Methanocaldococcus jannaschii DSM 2661: one gene and its partner. The protein of the gene in region 1 binds, or shares a complex with, the protein of each later gene. Links are inferred from orthologs where the notes say so. Each region holds a gene or a part of one and is shown on either strand. Other genes may lie near its edges. The genes, in order: MJ_RS07020 and MJ_RS07525.

Region 1 (9,477 bases):
TAGTCCAGAAGATATTTTTAAGTCAGTAGAGGAGAGGATAGGTAAGCTAAATAATGAGAAAATTGACTACCTCACTTTTGTTGCAGATGGAGAGCCAACATTAGATATAAATTTATCAAAAGAAGTTGAAATGCTTAGAGATTTTGACATTCCAATAGCAATAATTACAAACTCTTCATTAATTTGGAGGGAAGATGTTAGAAATGACATATTAAACTTTGATTTAGTATCTTTTAAGGTTGATTCTGTTGATGAAAAAATTTGGAGAGAAATAAATAGACCTCATAAAGATTTGGTGTTAGATAAAATCTTAGAAGGAATGATAGCTTTTAGAGATAACTATAAAGGAGAGTTGATAACTGAAACGATGATTTTAGGAAGTATAAAATATACAGAGGAATCTATAATCAAAACAGCAGAATTTTTAAAAGAATTAAATCCAAATAAATGCTATTTAAATACTCCAATAAGGCCACCATCTGAAAAATATATAAAACCTCCTAAAATAGAAGTTATAACTAAAATATTAGCCATATTTAATGAAATTATTGGTAAAAATAAAATTAAACTCTTAGGGAAATTTGAAGGAAATGAATTTATATTCTCTGAAAATGTTGAAGAGGATATATTGGCTATAACTTCCGTTCATCCAATGAGAGAGGAAGTTATTAAAGAATTGTTAAATAAATCAAATATTAGCTTTGATATTATAAATAAAATGGTAAATGAGGGAAAACTAATAAAATTAGAATATGATGGAAAAGTATTCTATATGAAAAATATTAAAAGTAGGGATAAAAATGTATCTAACCCATAGGGCTTCGCCCTATTGGGATACCCAGAGCGGGGCTTCACTACATTCAGCCCTACTGTAATCTATTTTTAATCAGATTTTTAGTAAAAATTTGAGGGATAAAAATGTATCTAACTAAAGAAGAAGAGAAAATATTAGATGGAGAATATGGAGAGGTTTTAAGAAGATGTATGAATTTATTAGTTTCTTTGGGAGATATTTATGGAGCTGATAAGCTAATCCCTATAAGCTCAGCTCAAATTTCTGGAGTTTCATACAAAACTATTAAAGATATTGGTTTAGAGTTTTTGGAAGATTTTGCTAAAGAAGATGTTAAAGTTAAGGTCTATGCCACTTTAAACCCAGCTGGAATGGATTTAGATATATGGAGAGAGCTTGGCATTGATGAGAAGTTTGCCAAAAAGCAGTTGAGAATTATTGAAGCATTTAAAAAGATGGAAGTTGAGATAAGTTGCACTTGCACGCCCTATTTAACTGGAAACCTTCCAAGATTCGGAGAGCATATAAGTTGGGCCGAAAGCTCAGCTGTGAGCTTTGCAAACTCTGTCTTAGGAGCTAAGACAAATAGAGAAGGTGGGCCATCAGCATTAGCAGCTGCAATTATTGGAAAAACACCATATTATGGATATCACTTAGATGAAAATAGAAAGACAACACATATCATTGAGTTAGATGGACAATTAATCTCTAACTTTAAATATGGAGAGAGTTTTTATGGAGCTTTAGGTTACTTAGTTGGGAAGATTGTTAAGAATGGCATTCCATATTTTGAAAATCTATATAAATTAAATCCAAATAACGATAATTTAAAATCCTTGGGAGCTGCAATGGCTGCAAGTGGTGGTATCGCCTTATATCACGCAAAAAACTTGACAGCTGAATGCAGAGTTAAAGAAGTTGTTAATGATAAAATTGAAAAGATATCTATTGGAGTTGAGGAGATAAAGGAAGCTTATGAAAAATTAAATACAACAAATGAAGAGCCAGATTTAATTTGTATTGGTTGCCCTCACTGCAGTTTAATGGAAATTAAAAAAATTGCTGAACTTTTAAAAAATAAAAAATTGAATGCTGATTTATGGGTTTGCTGCTCTCTTCATATTAAAGCAATAGCAGATAGAATGGGATATACAAAGATTATTGAAAAAGCTGGTGGAAAGGTAGTTAAAGACACCTGTATGGTTGTTTCTCCAATTGAGGATTTAGGTTATAAAAGAGTTGCAACAAACTCTGGAAAAGCTGCTGTTTATCTACCAAGCTTTTGTAAGAGTGAAGTAATTTTTGGAGATATTGAGGAATTGTTAAAAGGGAGATAATGCTGAATCCAATAATCTTATTTTTGGCTATTATTTTTGATAGAATCATTGGGGAGTTGCCAGAGAGTATTCATCCAACGGTTTGGATAGGGAAGTTGATAGCTTTTTTAGAGAACATATTTAAATCTACAAATTGCAAAAATAAATATAGAGATTTTTTGTTTGGCTCACTAACAACATTTATTACTCTATTAGTTGTGGGAGTTATAGCTTTTTTTGTTGATAAATGCATAATGCTGTTACCATTTCCTTTAAACTATATTATCTATGGTTTTTTGTTATCAACAACTATTGGCTACAAATCATTATTCGAATTCTGCAAAAAGCCGATTGAATATATAAAAAATGGTGATTTAGAGGGAGCAAGGAAAGCTGTTCAGCATATAGTTAGCAGAGATGCCTCAAAGTTGGATAAAGAGCATGTATTATCGGCTGCAGTAGAGAGCTTATCCGAGAACATAACAGACAGTATAATTGGAGCTTTATTCTATGCTATATTTTTTGGTTTGCCTGGAGCCTTTGTTTATAGGGCGATAAATACATTAGATGCAATGATTGGTTATAAAAATGAGAAATATCTATGGTATGGGAAGTTAGCAGCAAGGTTGGATGATATTGCCAATTTTATTCCTTCAAGAATAGCAGGGATTTTGCTAATAATTACTGCCCCATTTTATAAAGGAGATGTTAAAAAGGCAATATATGGGTTTTTAAAAGAAGCTAATAAGGTTCCATCACCAAACTCTGGTTATACAATGGCTACATTGGCAAATGCATTAAATATAACTTTGGAGAAGATAGGATATTATAAACTTGGTAGTGGGAAAATAGATGTTGAAAAATCTTTAAACGCTTTTAAGGCAGTTGATTATACAGTCGTTGTGTTTTTAATTATTTATACTTTAATTTGGTGGATAACATGATAAGTAAAGCTTATTACACTACAGAGATTCCAGAGGATAGATTTGAAGCTCTGAGTTGTATTAAAGATAGTCAAAAACCTCTTAAAATTATATTACTTGGAGGAGTTGATAGTGGTAAAACAACATTAGCTACTTTTTTGGCAAATGAGCTTTTAAACTTAGGATTTAAAGTTGCTATAGTCGATAGTGATGTAGGGCAGAAGAGCATTTTACCTCCAGCAACTATAAGCTTAGCTTTCCCAGAAACAAATTTTAACAATTTATATGAAATTAAACCATACAAAAGTTATTTCGTTGGTTCAACAGCCCCAATACAATTTTTTGGAGAGATGATTACTGGAACTAAATTATTGTGTGATTATGCTGAAGATAAGGCTGATATTATTATAGTTGATACCACTGGGCTGATATCTGGTTCTGGAGCTGATTTAAAGAGGATGAAAATAGAAATGATTAAGCCAGATATTATAATAGCATTGGAGAAAAGAAATGAACTTAAGAGTATTTTAAAGCCCTTTGAAAATAAAATCAGGGTTTTTTACTTAAAAGTTTATGAAAATGCAAAATCATTCAGCAGAGAGGAAAGAAAAGAAATTAGAGCAGAGAAATGGAAAGAATACTTTAAAAACTCAAAAATTTATAATATTGGTTTTAATGATGTAGTTATTGGTGGAACCAAGGTATTTCAAGGAGAGAAGATTTTAGAGGATGAGAAATACTTATTAGAATCACTTTTTAAGTGGAAGATACTTTATGGTAGCAAATGCGATGGAAGATATACAATAGTAAAAAGAGATTTGGTAAATATGCCAAGGCAAATAGATAAAAACATCCTATATTACATTGAGCCAGAGCGGTTTAACAATTTAATAGTTGGATTGATTGATGAAGATAGCTTTTGCATTGGATTAGGTATTTTAAAAACTATTGATTTTGAGAATGAAACATTAGAAATTTTAACTCCAATAAGTGAAGAGGATATTAAAAATATTAGAGAAATAAGGTTTGGAAGGATTAGAGTTGATGAAAATGGTGAGGAACTTGGCTTATTAGATAGAGATTCTATATAAATTGGGGATATTTATGCTTAAAGAAATATTAAACAAAATCTTTTGGCATCCTGATTATAAGAGAGAAGATTTTGAAGTTGTTATATTACATAGAGGGGCTGAAGAAAATAAAAAAGCTATATCTTTAGATGATGTTGAGCTTAAAGGGAATTATTTAATATATTTTGACACTTATATACCTCTACATAGAATCTTAGAGATTAGAAATAAAAAAACTGGAGAGATTTTATATAAAAAGAAGTAACAAACCTGAAATTATAGCTAAGACACTTCCATATAAAAATGTCATTTCTGGGCTTATCTTCCACAAATATCCAGCTATTAAACTTGCAGGTAAGCTTGTTAATCCCACAACTGTATAAAACAGCCCTAAGGCTGTTGCTCTAATATCCTCTGACGATAAATCTGAGACATAAGCTTTCTGATTTCCAGCAAATAATGCATAGGCAATTCCATATAAAGCAAATAACAATATTAAGCTTTTTTGAGATATAAAGTAGGCAAATCCTAAAGAGACAATACCATAAACTATATATCCAATAGTTAAAACACTCTTCCTCCCAATTTTATCAGATAAAATTCCAAATGGAATTGAAAATGTGGCGTAAAAGATGTTGTATAAAATATATAGAGCAATAGGGATTATAATAGCCATTTTTTCATCTACTATCATTAAAAATTCCTGAGCTCTCAAAATATAAAACATATAGCTAAAGTTACTTAGGGTAAATATAGCTGAGATTAAAATAAAAAGCTTTAACTCTTTTGGTAAATTTTTAATCCCTACTCTAAATGTTATTTTATTATTAGAGGGTGAAGGTTTCTCTTTAACAAAATATAGAGGAATTAGGGTTAAAAATCCAATAACCGCAGCTATTAAAATTATTTGATTGAAACTATATTGAAGATATAGAATAAACAATAATGATAAGGTAGAGCCAAGTATAGCCCCAGCGGTATCAAAAGCTCTCTGTATTCCAAATCCTTTACCCAAAGTTTTAGGCATACTTTCAGATATTATCGCATCTCTTGGGGCTGTTCTTATCCCTTTGCCCATTCTTTCAAGGGAAGAAAATATAACAGCTCCTAACCAGCTTTTTGATAAACCTAAGAGTAGTTTAAACATTGAAGATGTTAAATAACCTAAAACAACAAAAATCTTCCTTTTCCTAACTTTATCTGAACAATAACCAATTAAAACCATTAAAATGTTTGAGATAAACTCTCTTAAACCTCCAACTAAACCTATTGATAAACTTCCTCCCCCAACGCTTGTAATAAGCATTGGTAAAATTGGCATTATCATCTCACTGCTCATGTCATTCAAAAAGCTTGTAAATCCCAATAAATAAACATTTTTAGATAATTCCCTATCATTCTCATTATTTTTTTGTAAATTTTGTTCTGCCACTTTTCTCACCATAAAAAATAATAAAAATAAACTAAAAAATAAATATAAAAAGTTAATTAAGCAGAAACTCTTCTTGCTAAGTATCCTCCTGCAAACCCTATTAATCCACCAATTATTGCAGAAATCATTATTCCAACATTATTTTCCTTAGTTGTAGTTTCTTCAATATTAACATTCTCGTTAGTGACTATATTAATTTCACTGCTGATATTTTCACTGATACTTTTATTCAACTCTTTTATTACATCTATATCCATTTGGGCGTAGTATGAGCTATATTTATAATACATAATTTTTGAAATGGTATCATTTAAACTATTTGCATATTCATAATAACCAAGGGCTGAGATTGGAGTTATTCCTAAGTTTTCAGCCAAGTTTATTTTGTTCCTTGCATATTTTTTGGAGTATTCAATATCTCCAAATATAACCAATGGAATCTCTGCCTTTACACAGGTATCTATACTCTCAGCTATGGTTAGTAAATAGTCCCCATCCTTATATGCCTCTTTTGCTGATTCTAAATCATTTTCAAGGTCATCAGTAGGTAGATTGGGGAATAATGTTTCTACATAAGTTAAGATTGTTTCAGCGTTGTCTAAATACTGCTGAGCTAATGATTTTAATTTAGCTTCATTTATTATCTTGCCATTGTTATCATTTTCTTTTAAAGAAACCCACCATATTGCACTATCTCCCCTCAACTTCGCAAAGCTACCATACTTTATCGCTTCATCATAATTTCCTAAATAGTAAGATTTCCACGCATTATCTAAGAGTTTTTCCGCTTCAGCAATTCTTATCCTTCCTGCCAATATCTCTTCAAAGTTGTTAGTAGTTACATTTTTTGAATAAACAATTTCTTTATCATGGCTAATTTTATTTTGAACCTCTGTTAAGAAAGTTTTAACATCTTCCTCTCCAGTTAAGTATTTTAGGGTGTGTTCAATAGTTTCAAGTTTAATTAATGCGTTAAACGCAGAGCATGTTGCAGAGTAGTATTTGTTTTTTAGATATTCATCATTAGCCTTCTCTAATAAGCTCTTTGAGGTAGTTAGTTCATTTAACAGGGCTTTTTGATATTCATATCCAACATAACTGTTACTTAACTCTTTAGAGAGGTTTTCATATTTTTCATTAGCTGTTTTTAAAACGTTTTCACTTAACTCCTTCATTATGTCTTTATATTTCTCTTCGATAAGTGGATTTTCTGGATATTCCTTCATTATTATCTTTTTATTTGTGAAGTAAGGAATCGCTTCATATATACTTCCAACTTCTATAACCTTAATTCCCAATTTTTTACCAAATTCTACTGCATCAACTTTGTTGCCCTCTACTTCAACATACCTCTGCCCTTTTGGGATTAGCATAATTGTGCAGTTTGCTTTCTTAGCAGCTTCTATCTTTTCCAATATCCCTCCAACAGGTCCTATACTACCATCCGGATTTATCGTTCCAGTCATCATAACATGTTTATTTAAACTCCAGTTCATCAACTCACAGATGATTCCAATAGTCATCGTTCCCCCTGCTGATGGCCCCCCAACAACTGGAACATCACTTCTTACTGTGATATATACATTATATTTACTCATATCTTTTCCAGTAACTTCCCCAGCAACTTTTGCAGCGATTCTTGCAGAACCTTGCATATCTAATTCAGTTAGAGGCATAGTGTCCATAAATACATGTCCATCTCCCTTCGTAACATTAATTTGAATATTTATTGGAACCCCCACGTATCCTCTATCCGTTAAAGATACTGCTGGAGCTTTTATAATCACAGCAAAAGCAGAATTTAAAAGAAATGTTATTAATAGCAATGTCAATATTTTTTTCATATTCTCCCTCCAAGTCTTCATAAGGATACATTATACTTCAGATAATACTTAAATAATTACTCAGAACAAATATAAAAAATAGTATGAAATTAAAGTATAAAGTAAAAGTAGTGTGAGTTATATGGAAAGAGAAAGCTGGAGCTCTAACTTGGGATTTATATTGGCGAGTGTTGGTTCGGCTATAGGATTAGGAAACATTTGGAGATTTGGATATATGGTTTATACGAATGGTGGGGGAGCTTTTTTAATTCCATATATTGTTGCTTTGCTCTGTGTTGGTATCCCATTAATGATTCTTGAATTTGCCATTGGACATTATACAAAAAAATCTGCACCCTTAGCTTTGGAAAAATTGCATAAAGGTTCAGAATGGACAGGGTGGTTTGCAGTTATTTCAGGGTTTATTATAACAAGTTATTATGTTGTTATTATTGCCTGGTGTCTTTACTATTTGATAATTTTAGTTATCTATGGGTATCCATCAGACCCTAATGCTTATTTCTTCCATAATATACTTCAAATATCATCTGGTGTAGAGGACATTGGTGGAGTTTCTTATGGAATTTTAGTATCTACCTTAGCTGTTTGGGGAATTGTAGCTTTAATTTTAAGTGCAGGAATTAAAAATGGATTGGAGAAAGCAAATAAAATAATGATTCCTTTTCTACTGTTTTTAATAATTTTGTTGGTTTTAAACGCACTAACTCTACCAGGAGCTTTAACTGGGATTGAATGGTATTTAACTCCAGACTTTTCAGCACTCTTTAATTATAACGTGTGGTTAAGTGCATTCTCTCAAATTTTCTTTAGCCTATCTTTAGGATTTGGAATTTTAATTGCTTATGCAAGCTATCTTCCCAAAAAAAGTGATTTAACAATAAACGCTGTTACTGTATCTCTCTTAAATTGCGGTTTTTCATTTTTAGCTGGTTTTGCTGTATTTGGAACACTTGGATATATGAGCTATACAAGTGGCATTCCATTAGATAAGGCTGTTTCAGAAGGGATTGGCTTGGCTTTTGTTACCTTTCCAAAGGCACTGTCTTTATTACCATTTGCAAGTAGATTATTTGGGATAGTATTCTTTTTAGCCTTAGTTTTTGCTGGAATATCCTCTGCTGTTTCTATCGTAGAGGCAAGTGTATCTGCAATTATAGATAAGTTCTCATTGAGTAGGAAAAAAGCTCTACTTGCTGTATTGGCTTTATTTATTATAATTTCACCAATATTTACAACTGGAGCTGGATTATATTATTTGGATATTATTGACCACTTTGCCTCTGGTTATTTGCTTCCAATAGCAGCAATCTTAGAGATTATAATAGCCATATGGCTATTTGGTGGAGATAAGCTTAGAGAACATGTAAATAAACTTTCAGAGATAAAGTTGGGAGTTTGGTGGAAGTATTTGGCTGGAGTTGTGTCTCCAATAATATTAACTGCTGTTGTATTCTTAGATGCCTCTAATGTTTTAACATCTGGTTATGGAGGTTATAAAACAACCTATGTTATATTTGGGGCTTTAATCATTCCATTGGCGTTTGTTGTAAGTGTAATTCTTCAAAAAATGAAAACGATTAAAGGTTGGTAATCATGAATCTTGGAGCAATAGCAATGTTTATATTTGGTGCTGTAATTTTGTGGGGAGGGGCAATTTATTTTTTATGGAGGTCAATTAGGAGTAAAAATAATAGAGATGATGAAAATAGTGAATCCTAATCATGCTTTATTTTTTTTTGCATCATTATATATTTATATGGATTCCATAGATATTATATTTTAGAATTTTACTATTAAGGTTTTTATGGGATTTTTAATTTTGTTGTTTGGTTAATGGATTGTCTTGTTGAATATGTTTGGATTTTGAAAATAAGAGTATTTAGAATTTATTAATTAGTTCAAAGGATTTTTATTTAATTTCTAAGGGTTAGCTGGTTTGATTGTTTAAAATATTTGAGTTTATTGAATTATTCAGATTTTTAAAAATTAGGATTAATTAGGTAAGTAAATAAGATTTCTCTAACAGACAAGTTAAATTTTTGAATTTAAGGAGATAAAAATACTCTGTTTTAGTAAAGAGATAAAATTTTAAATACTAA
Region 2 (9,924 bases), 110 kb from region 1 along the record:
TGTCTCTATCAACTTCCAATATTGTTGGATAGAATAGAGCTTTATCTCTCTTTCCTCCTAATAATAACTTACCTCCTTCATCTATAGCTTTTTCTACAACTTTTTCAACCCATTCTGCATGTTCAACACTTATTAAAGGTCCTACATCAGTTTTCTCATCTAATGGGTTTCCTACGTTAAGTACTTTTGCCTTATTTACAAACATCTCTATGAACTTATCTGCTATACTCTCATCAACTAAAATCATCCCTACAGAGATGCAAACCTGTCCAGCATATATAAAACTGCCTTTTATTAATGCATTAACTGCTTTATTTAAATCAGCATCTTTTAAAACGATATTTGGATTAACCCCTCCCAATTCCAAGGCAATTTTTTTAAAGCCAGCTTTTTTAGTAATTAATTCTCCAACCTTTGAACTGCCTGTGAAGGATATCATATTAACCTTCTCATTAACAACTATCTCATCTCCTACAACCTCTCCAGCTCCAGTTAGCAAATTATAAACTCCCAGTGGAACATTATATTTCTTCAAAGCATTTTCTATGATTTTAGCCAACTCTATACAAACAAGAGGAGCTTTTGATGATGGATGATGAACTATAACATTCCCAGTGGCTATAGCTGGGGCTATTTTATGAGCTGATAAATTTAGAGGGAAATTGAAGGGTGTTATAGCCCCAACTATTCCAACTGGTTCTCTCCTTGTAAAAATTAATCTATCATCTGAAGGGATTACCTCATCTCTATGCTCTTTAACATAGAAAGCAGCTAATTTAAATGTTCCAATACTTCTTTCAACCTCTACTCTTGCCTGTTTTATTGGTTTTCCTGCATCTATAGCCAATATTTTGGCAAGTTCTTCCTTCTTTTCTTTAATTTGTTTGGCAATATTCATTAAGATGTTGTATCTTTTAGTTATGGGGAGATTTTTCATAACTTCTTTATACTTTTCAGCCGTATCTATAGCTTCTTTAGCTTCTTCCCTACTTAACGCAGGGATTTTTTTAATAACTTCTAATGAATATGGGTTAATAACATCCATATCTTCCCTATTTATCCACTTCCCATCTATGAACATGATTCCACCAAATAAAAAGAATGTTGTAACTAATTTATAATTTGTGCCTCTTTCATTTTAAATGTTTTTAACAAACATTTAATGTTTATATATTATGTGTGCTTATAATTATTAAGATTTTTAGGATTTTTAATTTTGTTGTTTGGTTGATGGATTGTCTTGTTGAATATGTTTGAAATTTGAAAATAAGAGCATTTAGAATTTATTAATTAGTTCAAAGGATTTTTATTTAATTTCTAAGGGTTTGTTAATTTGATTATTTAGATTAAAATCAGACCGATTCGGAATGGAAACTTTTATAAATCCAATATTGTCTGTTATTAGAATTAAACCTCTCAAAGGGTTCAAAACAAGTGGAAATCTCTTTTTATTAAAATGTTGATATTGTAAATCTAAATATTTATATTAGTTTATTTTTTAATAGAGCTTTCACAATTTATATATTAAATAATACATATAGATGCTAAGGAAATTAACTTCTCCTTTAGTGAAACTATGAAAGTAAGAAAATTAAAAAATGCTGAAATTAATTTAATTGAGGAAGAGTTAAGTAAATATACTGATAAGGATTTTGTCAAAAGCTTTAAATATGAAAATCTAATAGTTTTGGAAGGAAAATGGCTAACAGTTTGTTATACAAATATAGAAACAATAAAAAAATTAAATATGTTTCAAGACATATTTTCAGTAGGTAATGTATTTGGTGAGATTAAGAGAAAATTTCGCTTATCCTTAGAGGGCTTTACATTAATATCTCCCAATATAATAAATAATTATGCAATTGTAAATGAAAAAGCTGAAGCATTATTTTTATATGGAAGGGATATCTTTAAAGAATCAATAATAGAAGTTAAAGGTTTTGGAAGAATTGCTGTTTTTAATAAAAATAGAGAGTTTTTAGGTATTGGACTCTTTGACGGAAAGATAATTAAGAATATAAAAGATAAGGGATGGTATTTGAGAGAGGGTGGATAATAATTATCAAGAGTAACTACATAATACTAAAATTTATATTTATCCAAAATTAAATTTTACTATTAATTATAATCTGAATTTTTAATAGGTGGAAACAATGAAAGCAAAAGAATTAGCTCAAAAAATTTTATTAGATATTTACAGAAACTTAGATGAATTTTCAAAGGATATAATTAGAGGAGATTTAGCAGATATTGAATTTAAAGGATTCTATCTAAAAGGAAAAAACGGAGAGAAGGCATATATTAGAAACTTAGATGACTTTGAAAATTTAAAAGATTTTGATGTAGAGATGAGAAAATACAAATTAAAAAGTATAAATTTAAAGAACTTAGATGAGGGTTTAATGATAATTAACTTATCTTCAAGGGTAAGTAAGGAATATAAGTTTGAAGCAAATGAATACTCAATAATCTACCCATCAAATAATACAACCATAGAGTTTAAAGAGAGAGTATTAAAATGGATGGAGTTAGAAGATGATGAATTAGATGAAAAAATTATAGAGTTTGACACAAAGATGAACGAGATTCTTGAAGAGCTGTTGGAAGATGTTGAAGTTGAAGAAGAAATTTCTGTCTATATTGATGTATTTATGGATGTGAATAAAATAGAAAATTTTGTAGAAAAAGATGACGAAAGAATAATAATCTGGATTCATCCTGTCTTTTTATTCTCAAACGATGATGTCTTAAGAGGACTTTTAGCTTATGAACTTTCAAGATTCAAAAGCAGATTCTTAGAAGTAGGTTATAAAGATATAATAAAATACTGCAGAGAATTAAAAAAACTAACCAACAAAAAACCAAAAGTTCTTGAAAAAATTAAAGATATTGCCAATAAATATGGAGATATAGACTCTTTAAACTTAATAAATGAAATTGAGAATGAATAATTTAACATTCCAATTCTTTATTTTCCGCATCTTTATCCTTTAAAAATTCTTTTATAGCAATTTTTTTAAGCCTTTCTTTTAACTCATCCAATCCAATATCTTTATCAGCAGAGATTTTTAATATTTCTTCTATTCCAACCTCTTTTAATTTTTCTTCAATCTCTTTAACTCTCTCCTCATCTACCAAATCAATTTTATTTATAGCCACAACAATAGGAGCTTTAAACAAATCTTTTATCTCTTTTAATAGATTTATTTGCTCTTCTATTGTATAACCACAAAATTCACTGGCATCTATTATAAATAAAATCAAATTAGCTAAATAATTTAGAGCTAAAATTGCCTGTAACTCAATATCATTCCTCTCATACAGAGGCCTATCCAACAGTCCAGGAGTATCGACCATCTGAATCTCTCCTATATAACCAACATTTATTCCCTTAGTTGTGAAGGGATAGCTGTTTATTTCAACATCAGCTCCAGTGAGTTTTTTCAATAGTGTTGATTTACCAACGTTTGGATAACCAGCTATAACTACTGTTGGCAAATCCTTAAATGTTGGTAAATCTTTTAATTTCTCTCTTGCCACTGCAACAAATGCCATCTCTGGATGAATCTGCTCCAATATAGATTTAACTCTACCAACAAATTCCTTTCTTAACTTTCCTGCCTGTTGTGGAGTTCTTGCCTTTCTAATTTTTCTTGCATATTCATTTCCTAATTTTCTGACCAATTCAGAAGCCCATTTAAATGCTCCCATCGACTTTTTAAAATCATCTATCCCTACCAAGACCTCAACCATCTCCTGATAAAACTTAGGAAGTTTTCTTACTGGAGGCGTTTTATCTATAACCTTTTGTAAGTTATCTGCAACAACTGAAGCAATAGTTCTTACCTTATGCTCCTCCACAAACCTCGCTTTTAGTAACCAAGGTAATTCTTTCTGTCTCATCTCATTTGCTACTTTTTCTCCTCTTCTTAAGGCTTTAGCCATCAATTCATCAGGCATCAATATTGTTGGCATTTTTTTGAATGGATTAGCTTCTCTACTCATAATTATCACCAAAAAAGTTTTTAATAGATTTATCGATAAAATAAAATTAAAATAAATCTTCTAATAAAAGAATGATTTTTATTTTCATTTATTTAAAATTTTCACCACTCCTGTATTTCCATCAACAACAATCCTATCTCCAGTTTTTATCTCCTCAATATCTATTTTATCAACTAAAGGAATTCCTCCTAAAATAGCCCCAGTGGCAACTATTGGCTCACATTCTTTATTAACTATACCCTTTAAAATCCCTCTCTTTGCTAAACCATAAATAACATAGGAGCCAACAGTACTCCCCCTACCATAAGGAAATACAAAGATTTTTCCTTTCAATGATTGTCCATATAAATCGCTATCTTTATCTATAATGTTGCCCTCTTCATCAACTCCTCCTAAAAAAGAGAATGGTTTTTTAGAAACGATTGCTATGCCTTCAATAATACCTTTTGATATACTTCTTCCTTTTAGTTCCATAATAATCCCTCAATCATAAGAAAATTTACACCTCCGAGCGTTAGCAAGGGGAGTGTTAAGAGGTATCCTCACTATAGAAGGGCTTTGCCCCTCTATTGGGATACTCCCCAGATAGAAAGTGGGGTTGCCTCTGGCAACCCCGCTCTGGAGTATAGCAATAGAGGCTTTGCCTCTATGCTTTGAAATACTTCTTCCTTTTAATTCCATAATACCACTTTTAAATTATTCATTCAAAAATTACTTCATTTAAAAACTTCTCACAATAATAGCATCTAATTTTTAATGGGTTTTTACTTTCTATTTTAAATTTTCCTCTAACTTTTTCTTTATTTGTTATGCAATTTGGATTTGTGCATTTTAATGTCCCTTCTATCTCATCTGGAATTTGTGGTTTAAGTTTTTCAACAACTTTTCCGTTTCTAATGATGTTGATAGTTACATCTGGAGAAATTAAAGATATTTTATCAACATCCTCCTTTTTTAATTCAATTCCTTCAATTTTTAAAATATCTTTCTTTCCTTTCTTTTTTGATGGGACATTAATGGCTATCATCACAGATGTCTCTTTTGGGACATTTAAAACCTTAAAAACCATTAATGCCTTTCCAGCATCTATATGGTCAATTACAGTCCCATTTGTAATTTTTTTAACTTTTAACTCCTCCATAGGAATCACTTAAAATTTAAAGCTTTTGTTCAATTTTCTCTAATATTTTTAGCATTTTTATTTGTGTTTCTTTTATCTCATTCAATACCTCTAATTTTTTATTTACATTTTCTAACTCTCCAAAAATTAGTTTTATCCTTGAATAATTTCTTTTTTCTTTCACTTGGAAAATTTGCCAAAATTCGAACAGTCCCATCTTCATAGTTATACACAATTCCATCAATTCCTAAGGCATGTCCCAAGTTTTCAATCCTTTCTCTAAATCCAACATGCTGGATTCTACCGTAAATAATAATTTCATAAGTTGTAGGCATAAACTTCACCAAAAATAATAATAAAATAATAAAAAATATATTATTAAAATTAAAAGGAATTATTCCTCTTTCTTAAACTCTTCTGGATTAAATTCTTCAGGGAACTGTCCTTTAACTACTTTACCAGCATGTTTTGGATGATATTTATCATAATCAGCTTCTAACTGCCTCAATACTGATTCTAATGACTCTTTTAAAACATCAATAAACTCCCATCTTTCATGTTCTGAAACATAAGCTATATCTTCACCTTCAGCCTCTAATTTGTTTGGTAATGATGCTTTTGGCCTACCCTCCCCAACATATAATTTATTTGGTGTCTTAACATAAGTTGTTATTCTATAATAAGGAACTCCTCCTTTATCTCTCTCTTTTTTGATTGTTATTTTTATCCAATGAATCTTTCCTGCATGTTTAACCATCTTTTTAACTTCTGTTGCAATAATTCTTTCAGCAAGGTCTTTAAATTCTGGGTCTAACATACCGTGTAATTCAATTTCAATCATTGCCCCTTTCTTTAAATCAGCAATATATTTAATAATATCCAATCTTGTGACAATTCCCCTCAATGATTTTCCTTTAACAACTGGGACTCCTCTAATATCATATTCTTGCATAACTCTTGCAGCATCTGCAGCACTTGCATCAACATCGACTGTTATTAATGGAGTGTTCATAATTAATCTAACTGGCTGTCCCATTCTTGGAACTTTTTCTCCTTTAAATTCTCCAGCAGTCATCTTTTTCTTAGGTTTAAAGACCTTTTTTAATATATCGACTTCAGTAACCATTCCAACTGGGTTTCCTTCATCATCTACAACAACCAATCTACCGATGTTATTGTCTCTCATCAAAGCTCTCGCTTTACCAATTGAGTCATTTTCGTTTATTGTAATAACATTCCTTGTCATTATCTTTGTAACCTTTGTATCTTTCATTATTTTTGATTTTGCAGCTCTTGCCATTATATCATAGTCAGTTATAATTCCTACCATTTTTCCTACATTATTAACTATTGGAGCTGCTCTCTGCCCACTATCCAACATCTCACATACAGCATCCAAAAATGGAGTATCTTCATGTACGCAGTGTGCTTTATACATTAACGACCTAACTTCTTCATCTGTTGATGATGCCAACAACAAATCTCTCATGCTTATTAAGTAATATTCTTCCTTACCGTCTTTTTTATCAACAACTATTAAATGATGAAATCCGTTCTCTTCCATAATTCCTAATGCCTTTGAGACAGGTGTATCAGGTGTTACTGTAACTACATCTTTTGTCATTATCTCTTTTACTGGTTCGTTTAACATTAATCTCACCTTTTAACAGAAATTTTGATGATTGATATTATATCACATTTAATATTTAAAGTTTAACAGCAGTTACGTATTAAGAAATGTGAATGTTTAATTTGGCTCTATTTTCCTAACAATATTAAAGAAAACTTTAAAATATTTTAAAATATCTTTTATCATTATTTGTTTAAAAATTAATATTTGAGTAATAATATTTTTTAAAAAATCGTAAGATTTATATATTATTTTGGCATGATATACTGCATAAGTAATATAATATACATAATAACCTACACAAATTAATAAAAAATATATAAAATTATTACTCCCGATGACGGTCTCCCATGGTGGGATACTTGAGGGAAGTAGTAGAGGTGGGAAGATGATGGACTGGTTAAAGAATAAAAAAGCAATCTCTCCAATCTTAGCCTTATTAATCGTGTTAGGAGTTACAATAGTCGTAGGAGCAGTATTCTACGCATGGGGAAGTAATTTATTCGGAAACAGCCAAGAAAAGACACAGGCAGCAGTTGAAGGGACTGCAACAAATATGTTTTATGATGCTGGGGCAATTAGGGTTGCAGCAACATGTATTGACAAAATAAGATACCAAGATGCTGATGATAGTGATTCATGGTTAGGCTATCCAAATGGTAACGGAAAAATTGCAAAGCCATCTACTTCAAATGGATGTTATAATTCAACATACGGCACAGTATTCTATGACGAAAGATTTATTGTGGAAATTCCAGTAACTATTGACACACAAGATTATAAATTAACTGGAGTTAAAGTTGTAGGAGGAATCCCAAAAATAGTTGATATGGGTGGAACTTACACAAATGCCTTTGAAGATATATCTGCAAAGTTCTATGCATTCTGGTTACACCTAAATGACAACTATCAATTGTTGAAGAAAGATGGAACATTGTTCGTTGGATACGTAAATAAATCAGGAATGTTTGAAGTTAGTAATGGGTATGTAATTGCATGGAATCAGACAAGAGACACCTATGGAAAATTGGCTTCTTCAGTTGGTGCAACATCAGACTCCAGCTGGGATGCAGTTAATACAACAACTGGAGTAGCTCCACTTGTAGAGACTTCATGGCCATATTATGGAACATACTGTAGTAATGTTAAGTTATACACAGCTACTGGAGAAGAATTAAAACCAGGATTTGGAAGTGGAACATTGGTTGCACAATGGTTCTGCAGTTCTGCAACATACTTAGATAAACTATTCAACAACCCAGAATATGTTGTAGGAACATTACCAAAGAACTCAGAAAAAACTGTAAAAACCTACTTATTCTTCAATACATTATACTTGCCAAACTACAAAGGATCTACAAATGATGGATATGTGACATTTGAAGTTCCGTTAAAAGTTGTATCTAACGAAGGAGTAACTAAAGAAGTTAAAGTTAAATTTACGGTCTATGATGATGAGTAGATTTTCTAATTTTTTCTTTTTTATTTATATACATCCATAAATTCAAATTTAATATAAAAATCTCTTTTCAAATTCTGAAAAAAATAAAATTTATGAAAAATAAATATTTTTTCATATAAAAATCATACTGTTAGTTAAATTTTCATATTTAAAATTTTCTTTATGAATTATATAGAAAATTTTATATAGACGAAATTCGTATATACATAACCACCTACATTAAAGAAAGTTTAATAATATATAAAGTAATATTTAATTCCAATGACGGTCTCCTGTAATAGGATACCCGAGGAAAGAACGAGGTGATGTAATATGTTTGAATGGATGAAGAACAAAAAAGCAATCTCTCCAATCTTAGCCTTATTAATCGTGTTAGGAGTTACAATAGTCGTAGGAGCAGTATTCTACGCATGGGGAAGTGGATTATTTAATAACAGCCAGCAAAGTACTCAGTCAGCATTAGAAGGAACAACATCCACAATAACCTACGCTGCAGGAGCCATAGGTGTTGGAGTTCCAAAAGAAATTGATGTTGAAGGAGATTTGGATTTAACATATCCTACTCCAGATTACAAACTCTCTCACTTGACTACAACAGATTATGGCTCATATGATGAAAGATTAATCGTTCCAGTTCCATTAACTTTAGAAAACTACTATGATTCGACATTAACAAATGTAAAAATAGAAAGTGACGGAGCCACAGAAGTTGCTGGTTTAACACTCAAAAAGATTACATTAAACTACAACGGACAAAACTATGATGCATATTTATTATGCACAAATGATGGGACTCCATTTAAAGGTATATTAAATAGAACTGGAATATACCCAGATGCTACATGGACTGGAGATGATGGAAACAACTATACAAGTGTATACTACATATTAGCTCCAAACTCAGTTACTGGAGTTGCAGCAGTAGATGGTAGTAAAGATTTATCAGTTACAACTGCTAAGAAATGGCCATATTCACAAAATGATGTCCAAAGTATGAGGTTGTATGCAGGAGGATTCAACAATATGTGGTATGCATGTGCGGTTAATGGTTCATATTCAAGCTGGACAAATACATTAACAGCTACAAAATTCATTGGATGGAACACTGCTCAAGCATTTTACAAATACAAAACACCAATCGATGCTAAGTTCTATACTTCAGAATGGGATGTTGGAACATTACATAAAGGAGAAAAAGTTTCAAAAGAAATATTCTTCTTCTTTGGTTCAAGTATGGGTTTCCAAGAAGAGCCAAGTGGAGAAACAACTGTTAAAATCCCTGTAAAAGTTGTTTCCGACCAAGGAGTATATAAACAAGTTGATGTCAATATTGTATTAAAAGATAGGTTATAAATTCTCACCTTTTTTCTTTCTTTTTTTTATCTAAATAGTTTTAAAGATTTAAATATAAAATAACCTTTAACTGCTAATATGTAATAAAATATATGCAATAAAATATTTCTTTTTGGATTAAAAAATAATTAGAATTTCAAAACAACCTTAAAATTATATTACTTTTTCTAAAGGTGATAGAAGAGATTGTCAAGTTAAGTTTTTATTAAATATTGATAAAAAATAATAAAATATGAGGCTCATGATAGAAGTTATAAAGGAGAGAATCGTAGAGAGGAAGCTTTTTAAAAGGAATAGGAATCGATAGAGGTTAAAATCTTAGCAGGGCTTTTATACTACCTCGGATTATCATTG

The links.
Region 2: the proteins of MJ_RS07020 (region 1) and MJ_RS07525 are in contact, whole or in part, in a crystal structure (PDB 7CNS), measured with the Thermococcus kodakarensis proteins. The link is inferred for Methanocaldococcus jannaschii DSM 2661 from one-to-one orthologs. Residues at the interface, in WP_011250200.1 of Thermococcus kodakarensis: Ile25, Ala28, Leu29, Ile32, Tyr33, Ala47, Gly48, Asn53, Ile54, Ala57, Glu60, Phe61, Leu62, Tyr99, Ser128, Glu129, Ser130, Asn145, Arg146, Glu147, Gly148, Gly149, Pro150, Ser151, Leu153, Tyr164, Leu201, Gly202, Asn203, Gly227; in WP_011250199.1 of Thermococcus kodakarensis: Arg6, Lys7, Ile8, Leu27, Gly28, Thr38, Arg58, Gly59, Lys60, Gly61, Ser62, Thr63, Val64, Ser66, Tyr67, Val68, Tyr70, Ala71, Lys74, Glu86, Ala87, Glu88, Thr89, Ile90, Ala92, Thr93, Ile96, Ile97.

The regions. Positions count from the first base shown.
Region 1 is NC_000909.1:1,257,465-1,266,941, forward strand. Bases 32-3,024 are described here. They hold MJ_RS07020 (aconitase X), read left to right. Parts: upstream 32-918; coding sequence 919-2,130; downstream 2,131-3,024. Other genes in these bases: MJ_RS07015 (radical SAM protein), read left to right, coding at 32-817; cbiB (adenosylcobinamide-phosphate synthase CbiB), read left to right, coding at 2,130-3,024. Also shown: more of MJ_RS07015, read left to right, coding at 1-31; more of cbiB, read left to right, coding at 3,025-3,053; MJ_RS07030 (Clp1/GlmU family protein), read left to right, coding at 3,050-4,123; MJ_RS07035 (DUF504 domain-containing protein), read left to right, coding at 4,137-4,367; MJ_RS07040 (MFS transporter), read right to left, coding at 4,350-5,546; MJ_RS07045 (S16 family serine protease), read right to left, coding at 5,591-7,378; MJ_RS07050 (sodium-dependent transporter), read left to right, coding at 7,500-8,969; MJ_RS09520 (MetS family NSS transporter small subunit), read left to right, coding at 8,972-9,097. UniProt on the Methanocaldococcus jannaschii protein: Component of a hydro-lyase that catalyzes the dehydration of mevalonate 5-phosphate (MVA5P) to form trans-anhydromevalonate 5-phosphate (tAHMP).
Region 2 is NC_000909.1:1,362,958-1,372,881, reverse strand. The notes cover bases 2,785-5,569. They hold MJ_RS07525 (DUF126 domain-containing protein), read right to left. Parts: upstream 4,480-5,569; coding sequence 4,090-4,479; downstream 2,785-4,089. Other genes in these bases: MJ_RS07505 (CBS domain-containing protein), read right to left, coding at 5,520-5,569; pyrI (aspartate carbamoyltransferase regulatory subunit), read right to left, coding at 4,706-5,146; MJ_RS07530 (NOG1 family protein), read right to left, coding at 2,953-4,005; MJ_RS07535 (hypothetical protein), read left to right, coding at 2,785-2,951. In the rest of the region: MJ_RS07545 (lactaldehyde dehydrogenase), read right to left, coding at 1-1,081; MJ_RS07540 (PUA domain-containing protein), read left to right, coding at 1,577-2,056; more of MJ_RS07535, read left to right, coding at 2,154-2,784; more of MJ_RS07505, read right to left, coding at 5,570-6,776; MJ_RS07500 (archaellin/type IV pilin N-terminal domain-containing protein), read left to right, coding at 7,144-8,217; MJ_RS07495 (archaellin/type IV pilin N-terminal domain-containing protein), read left to right, coding at 8,530-9,570. UniProt on the Methanocaldococcus jannaschii protein: Component of a hydro-lyase that catalyzes the dehydration of mevalonate 5-phosphate (MVA5P) to form trans-anhydromevalonate 5-phosphate (tAHMP).